DNA from 3 places in the Lichenibacterium dinghuense genome. Region 3 is predicted to be linked to each of the others. Evidence: riboswitches for the same ligand, from Rfam matches in the RefSeq annotation. Region 3 holds a riboswitch; each other region holds the start of a gene.
The links. A riboswitch is a leader RNA that binds a small molecule or an ion and turns the genes downstream of it on or off. The one in region 3 is predicted to bind thiamine pyrophosphate.
Positions count from the first base shown of each region.

Region 1: another riboswitch for thiamine pyrophosphate. It lies ahead of L7N97_RS25910 (ABC transporter permease); the one in region 3 lies ahead of thiC (phosphomethylpyrimidine synthase ThiC).
Region 2: another riboswitch for thiamine pyrophosphate. It lies ahead of thiO (glycine oxidase ThiO); the one in region 3 lies ahead of thiC (phosphomethylpyrimidine synthase ThiC).

Region 1 is NZ_JAJLMN010000001.1:5,396,120-5,398,375, forward strand. It holds gene L7N97_RS25905 (ABC transporter substrate-binding protein) at 1-430, opposite strand, end outside; gene L7N97_RS25910 (ABC transporter permease) at 430-1,257, opposite strand; TPP riboswitch at 1,249-1,356, opposite strand; gene L7N97_RS25915 (carbonic anhydrase) at 1,473-2,099, shown strand; partial or broken gene L7N97_RS25920 (alpha/beta fold hydrolase) at 2,109-2,256, shown strand, end outside.
Region 2 is NZ_JAJLMN010000001.1:2,901,134-2,903,389, reverse strand. It holds gene thiS (sulfur carrier protein ThiS) at 1-169, opposite strand, end outside; gene thiO (glycine oxidase ThiO) at 166-1,386, opposite strand; TPP riboswitch at 1,438-1,561, opposite strand; partial or broken gene L7N97_RS13840 (response regulator transcription factor) at 1,778-2,256, opposite strand, start outside.
Region 3 is NZ_JAJLMN010000001.1:578,424-580,679, forward strand. It holds gene L7N97_RS02745 (SPFH domain-containing protein) at 1-191, opposite strand, end outside; gene L7N97_RS02750 (hypothetical protein) at 330-779, opposite strand; TPP riboswitch at 894-999, shown strand; gene thiC (phosphomethylpyrimidine synthase ThiC) at 1,107-2,256, shown strand, end outside.

The DNA of each region.
Region 1 (2,256 bases), 4.8 Mb from region 3:
AATAGCCGACCGTCTTGCCCTTGAGGTCGGCGAGCGACTTGATCGGCCCGTCGGCCAGCACCATGACGGTGTTCAGCGGCGTCTGGATCGACGTCCCGACCCGCTGGATCGGCAGGCCCGCCGCGACGTCGAGGTAGAAGTTCGGCTGGTACGTCAGGGCGATGTCGCCCTGGCCCGCGGCGACGAGGCGCGGCGGCATGGAGGGGTCGGCGGGCTCGACGAAGTCGACGTCGAGGCCGGCGCGAGCGAAGAAGCCCTTCTCCTTCGCGACCACGATCGCGGCATGGACCGGGTTCACGAACCAGTCGAGCAGCAGCGTCACCTTGCGGGGCGCCACGGGTGCCGGAGCCGGCGAGGGATCGGCGGCCTGCGCCGGCAGAACGGACGCGAGGCCGAGCAGCAGCGCGCCGGCCAGGGATGGGAATCGCATCAGGGGACTCCGGTGAGTGAGGAGAGAGTGTCGGGCGCCCAGGGGACCATGCGTCGCGTGAGCCAGCCCACGGCGGCCCACAGGGCCAGCGAGAAGGCGACGAGGATGGTCAGCCCCGCGAACACCGTGTCGGTCTGCATGCGGGCGTTGGCGTGCAGCATCACGAGGCCGAGGCCCGACGACGAGCCCACCCATTCGCCCACCACGGCGCCGAGCGGCGCCACCGCGGCGGCCACGCGCAGCCCCGCCCCGAGCGCCGGCAGCGCCGAGGGCAGGCGGATCAGCAACAGCGTGTCGCGACGGGACGCTCCGTTGAGCCGGGCGAGGTCGATCAGGCCGGGGTCGGTGCGGCGCAGCCCCTCGAACAGGCTGGTCGAGACGGGAAAGAAGATGATCAGCCCCGCCATGGCGAGCTTCGACGCCACGCCGAAGCCGAACCACACGACGAGCAGCGGCGCGATGGCGAAGACCGGCAGCGCCTGAGCGACGACGAGCAGGGGCCCCACGGCGCGCTCCAGCAGGCGCGACTGCGCCATCAAGAGCGCCACGGCGATCCCGCCGAGCGTGCCGACGAGGAGGCCGCCCAGCATCTCGCCGCCGGTCACCAGCGCGTCGCGCCACAGCAGCGGCGCTTGCCGCACCAGCGTCTGCGCGACGCGCGACGGCGCCGGCAGCACGTAGGCCGGCGTGTCGAGCGCGCGGACCGCGACCTCCCAGACGACAAGCGCGCCCGTGCCGGTGACGATGGCCGCGAGGGGCAGGCGGGCCTGACGCGGGCGGCGGCGGCGGGACAGGTCTGAAGGGGCCGCGGCACCCGCCTCGGGCATGCTGTCGTTCCCTCCGCCGGCACGACCCGGATCAGGTTCAACGGGTCGCCTCCGCGGTGGAAGGCTCTCAGCCCGATTCGGGCACCCCGACGATGGGCGGGACGTTACCGGCCGGGAGGCCGATGCAGCAAGGGTTTAATCCGCGGGCGGGGCAGGGCGATCGTTTCCGCGACTCGGGCGTTCGAAGCACATCAGGCTCACGACAGAGGAATCCCATGACCACCCCCGCGACGTCCGCCGGCCAGCGCGTCACCCCGGACGAAGCCCTCGCCCTCCTCAAGGAGGGTAACCGCCACTTCGTGTCCGGCGGCGCGCCGCGGCCGCAGCTCCTCGGCGCCGAGCGCCGCGCCGCGCTGGCGCAGGAGCAGCGTCCGTTCTGCGTGCTGGTCGGCTGCTCGGACAGCCGCGTGTCCCCCGAGCTGCTGTTCGGCCGGGGCCTCGGCGACCTCTTCATCGTGCGCAACGCCGGCAACGTGGTCGACCTCGCCGCCATGGGCAGCATCGAATACGGCGTCGCGGTGCTGGGCGCGCCGCTCGTCGTGGTGCTCGGCCACGAGCGCTGCGGCGCCGTCGGCGCGGCTGTCAGCGTGGTCGAGCAATGCACGGAATATCCGGGCAGCATCGGCCAGATGATCGAGCCCATCCTGCCCGCGGTGATCCGCGCCAAGCAGGAGGGCGACCACGATCTGCTCGACCGGTCCGTCCGCCACAACGTCCGCCGCATCGTCGACCGGCTGCGCAACACGGAGCAGATGCTGCAGGAGCCGCTGCGCGACGGGCGCCTGAAGATCGTCGGCGCGCGCTACGACCTCGACGACGGCGTCGTCGAGTTCTTCGAGTAGCTCCGTCCCATGCCGGCCGCCGACCAGCGCCGCATCACGGCGCTGACCCCGACGCTCGCGATCGCCTGCGAGGAGAGCGGGCCGGCGGACGGGCCGCCGGTCATCCTGCTCCACGGCTTCCCCTACGACCCGCGCTGCTTCGACCGCGTCGCGCCGC
Region 2 (2,256 bases), 2.3 Mb from region 3:
CAGGGGCGCCAGCGGGCGCGGGTGCCCCCTCTCCTGCAGCTTCGTCCCCCGTGCTTCCCCAAGCACCCGCATCCGTGGGAACCCTCAGATGCGCGGTCTCCGCCGCCCACAGCGCCGCGAGGTTGCGGGCCTCGGTGTCGCGCGCCTCGCCGTTGACCGTCAGCCTCATGCGTCCCTCCCCGCGAACCGTCCGATGCCGAACCCCGCCGCCGCGCCCGCCACCGCGCCCTCGATCACCAGTTCCTCGACCGCCCGCGCCGTGACGGGGGCCAGCAGGTAGCCGTTGCGGTGGTGCCCGGCCGCGAAGGCGAGCCCCGGCACCGCGCAGGCGCCGAGCGCCGGCGCGTCGTCCTCCGTGGTCGGGCGGAAGCCGGCCCACACGCCCTCGACCGCCATCTCCTCGACGCCGGGCAGGACGCGCCGCACGCCCTCCAGCAGGGCGTAGAGCCCGCCCGCCGTGACGTGGGGGTCGAAGCCGGCCTCCTCCATGGTGGCACCGACGATCATGCGGCCGTCGGACTTCGGCGCGATGTGGACCTCGGCGGTCCAGACGACGTGGTCGAGCGGCAGCGGCTGGTTCCGGCCGAACCGCGGCCGCGGCCTCAGCGCCATGGACTGGCCCTTGAGCGGGCGCAGCGGCAGGTGCAGCCCCGCGGGCAGCAGGCCGCCCGAGGCCGCGGCGGCGCCGCTGGCGATCACGACCGTGTCGGCCCGGCAGACTCGCCCGCCGATCGTGATGCCCGCGACGCGTCCCCCCGACAGGTCGAGCGCATCCACCGCGGCGCCCTCGACCAGGCGTCCGCCGCGGCGGACGAAGGCCGCGCGCAGGGCCGCGACGGTGAGGCGGGGGTCGACCTGATGGTCGCCGGGGCAGAAGATGCCGCCCGACACGTTGGGGCGCAGGCCGGGTTCGAGGTCGAGCACCGCGGAAGGGCCCATCCAGCGGGCGTCGAGCCCGGCGCGGAGCTGCAGGGCGTGGCGGGCGCGCAGGCGGTCCACCTCGTCGCGGCCGACCGCGACCACCAGCGTGCCCTTCTCCCAATAGTCGATGGAGAGGCCGGCGTCGGCTTCGAGCTCGTCGCGGAAGGCGGGCCACAGCGCCAGGCTTTCGAGGCAGAGTCCGAGCAGCGGGTCGCCGCCGGGCTCGTGCTCGGCTTCCGCGGCCAGCATGCCGGTGGCGGCGGAGCTGGTGCCGCCGCCCGCCACGCCGGCGTCGAAGACCGCGACGGTGAGCCCGCGGCGGAGCAGCCGCCATCCGACCGACAGGCCGATCACCCCGCCGCCCACCACGGCCACGTCGACGCGCGCCGGCACCTCCGGCGCGGGGCCGGGGGGGGCCGCGGGCAGCGGGCCCAGGGCGTTGAACAGGACGGGTGCGCCCGCCATCGTGCATCACTCCCCGACACGGCGGGGGTGAGGGGACCGGCTTGTGCGACGAGGCGGGGCCGGTTCCATTCCCTACGCCGGTGCGAACCGGATCAGGTTCTATGGATTTCCGCGCCGCCCGGTGCCGGGCCCAGCGGTGTCTCAGCCCCTTGGCGGGGATCTCCGTGGAACATCGGGAAAATGGAGGGCCGGCGGGGACGGGTCAAGGCCCTTCGCCCGCGGCCGACCTCGCGGCGCGCGTACGGCCGCCGGGGCTCGTCCCTCGGCGGCCGTGCTTGGTTCGAGGAAGGCTCCGTCCGCCTCAGGCCGCCGCGGCCACCAGCGCCCGCCCGGCAACGTTGGCCTGGTCGCCGTCCCACAGGCCGGCCGGCGCGGCCGCCGCGGGGTCCTCCAGGCAGTAGCCGAGGTAGCGCTTGGATTCGATCGGGTCGTAGCCGAGCTTGGCGCGCAGCTTCTTGCGCAGCTTCGACACGTGGCTTTCCACCACGTTCTCCTCGATGTTCTCGTCGAAGATGCCGTAGATGGCGTTGAAGATCTGCGTCTTGGACACGCGGCGGCCGCGGTTCTTGACGAGGTATTCCAGGATGCGGCGCTCGCGCCGCGGCAAGAGGAAGGCTTCGCCGCGGATCTCGGGGTCGCGGCCGTCGAAGAACACGCGGATCTCGCCCACGGCCACGTCGTCGCGCTTGGCGGCGCCGGCCGACACGCGGCGGCGGATGGCGTCGATGCGGGCCAGCAGCTCGCGCACGTGGATGGGCTTGCGCACCACGTCGTCGAAGCCGGCCGCGAACAGGTCCAGCGTCTGGTCGAGCGACTGCGTCTCGTTGATGGCGATGATGGGCGCGTTCGAGCGCTCGCGGATCCAGCCCG
Region 3 (2,256 bases):
GCCATGGGGGCGAAGGGCTCGCGCGTGCGCCGGGCGCTCCAGCGCCGCTCGACGATGCCGTATTGCGTGTTGGGGATGTAGACGAAGCTGCCGCGCAGCACGGCGCCGAACAGGGCGAGGAGGACGACCGCGAGGGCGTCGTAGAGGGGATGCTCGACCAGGAAGCCGAGCAGCGAAGACAGGTCCGACATGGGTGGATACCGACGGCCGCCGGCGCCTCGTCATGGTACTCGAATCGGACCGTGGGCCGTCCCGGCTGGCCGCGCATCTTCTACGCCTGATCGCGGCCCCGTTGAAGAGGACCGCGATCTTTATTGCAGCTCTGGATGTCAGCGCCGACCCGACACCGGCTCGCCGCTCTCGCGCACGATCTTCAGCGTGCCGTCCTCCCGCGCGAGGTCGAGCCGCACGGTGTTGGTGCCGCTTTCCCGCCCCCCGCCGCGGCCCGCCCGGCTCCAGCGCATCACGGCGGAGACGCGGCAGCGCGGAGTCGCGTCCGAGCAGTCGTTGCTGACGGTGCCGGGCACGGCCGCGTAGGAGCGCACGGGATAGCGGCGCACGAAGGCGAGCTTGTCGCGATAGACGTCCCCGGCCGACATCGCGCGCCCGTAATAGTCGACGCGCTGCCCGTAGAGACGCGTCACGGTGTCGGGGTTGATCGCGTCGTTGTGCGCCCAGATCGACAGGTACTCGTCCATGTGGGCGGCGCGCGAGGCGGGCGCCGCTGCGGCCGGAGCGACCAGGACGGCGAGGAGCGGGACCGCGAGGAGATGGCGCATGCGGGGGACCTCCGCCGCGGAGATGCGGCTCGGGCCGTCAACGCCCGCGCGAGGAAACGGATCGCAAACGGCCGCGGGCGTGCTTGACGACCGCCCGCCGGGGAGCGCAGTCTCACCCCGTCCGAGGGGCGTCCCATGACCGGGGCTGAGACGGCGGCGAGCCGATCCCTTTGAACCTGATCCGGGTCATGCCGGCGAAGGGACGGATCTGCCGCGCCCCCGCGCCCGGCTCCTCCTCACCCATCGCGCCCGGATCTCCAACGCAGGCCGCCCCGCGCGGCCTGTTCTCAGCAGCGAGCACGCGCCCGTGCTCTCGGGAGGAGATCCATGTCGCTTCAACCGTCCGAACCCCGCAACGCCGCCCCGGCGCCCGACACCGTCACCACGGGCCCGATCATCGGCTCGCGCAAGGTCTACGCCTCGCCGAAGTCCCACCCGCAGCTCCGCGTGCCGTTCCGCGAGATCACGCTCACCGACCCCAAGGAACCGCCGGTGCGGGTCTACGACCCGTCGGGCCCCTATACGGAGGACGGCGCCCGCATCGACCTGCGCCAGGGCCTGCCCGCCATCCGCGAGGGCTGGATCGCGGCCCGCGGCTTCGAGGCCGTCGAGGGCCGCGCCGTGCGCCCCGAGGACAACGGCAACCTGCCCGAGGACCGCGTCGCCGAGCCCTGCCCGGCCCACCGCATCCTGCGCGCCGCGCGCCCCGGCCAGATGGCGACGCAATACGAGTTCGCCCGCGCGGGCATCGTCACGGAAGAGATGGCCTACGTCGCGCACCGCGAGAACCTCGCGCGCGAGGCGGCGCAGGCCGACGCCGAGGCCAAGCTCGCCGACGGCGAGTCGTTCGGCGCCAGCCTGCCGGCCTTCGTGACGCCGGAGTTCGTGCGGAGCGAAATCGCGCTCGGCCGCGCCATCATCCCGGCCAACATCAACCACACCGAACTCGAGCCGATGGCGATCGGCCGGAACTTCCTGGTCAAGGTCAACGCCAACATCGGCAACTCGGCCGTGACGTCCGGCGCTGCCGAGGAGGTGGAGAAGCTGGTCTGGGCGATCCGCTGGGGCGCCGACACGGTCATGGACCTGTCGACGGGCCGCAACATCCACAACATCCGCTCGTGGATCGTGCGCAACTCGCCGGTGCCGATCGGCACGGTGCCGATCTACCAGGCGCTGGAGAAGGTCGGCGGCGACCCGATCAAGCTCGACTGGGAGGTGTTCAAGGACACGCTGATCGAGCAGGCCGAGCAGGGCGTCGACTATTTCACCATCCACGCGGGCGTGCGGCTGCACCACGTGCCGCTGACCGCGCGCCGCGTCACCGGCATCGTGAGCCGCGGCGGCTCGATGATGGCGCGCTGGTGCCTCGCCCACCACAAGGAGAGCTTCCTCTACGAGCGCTTCGACGAGATCTGCGACCTGATGCGCCGCTACGACGTGAGCTTCTCGCTCGGCGACGGCCTGCGGCCGGGCT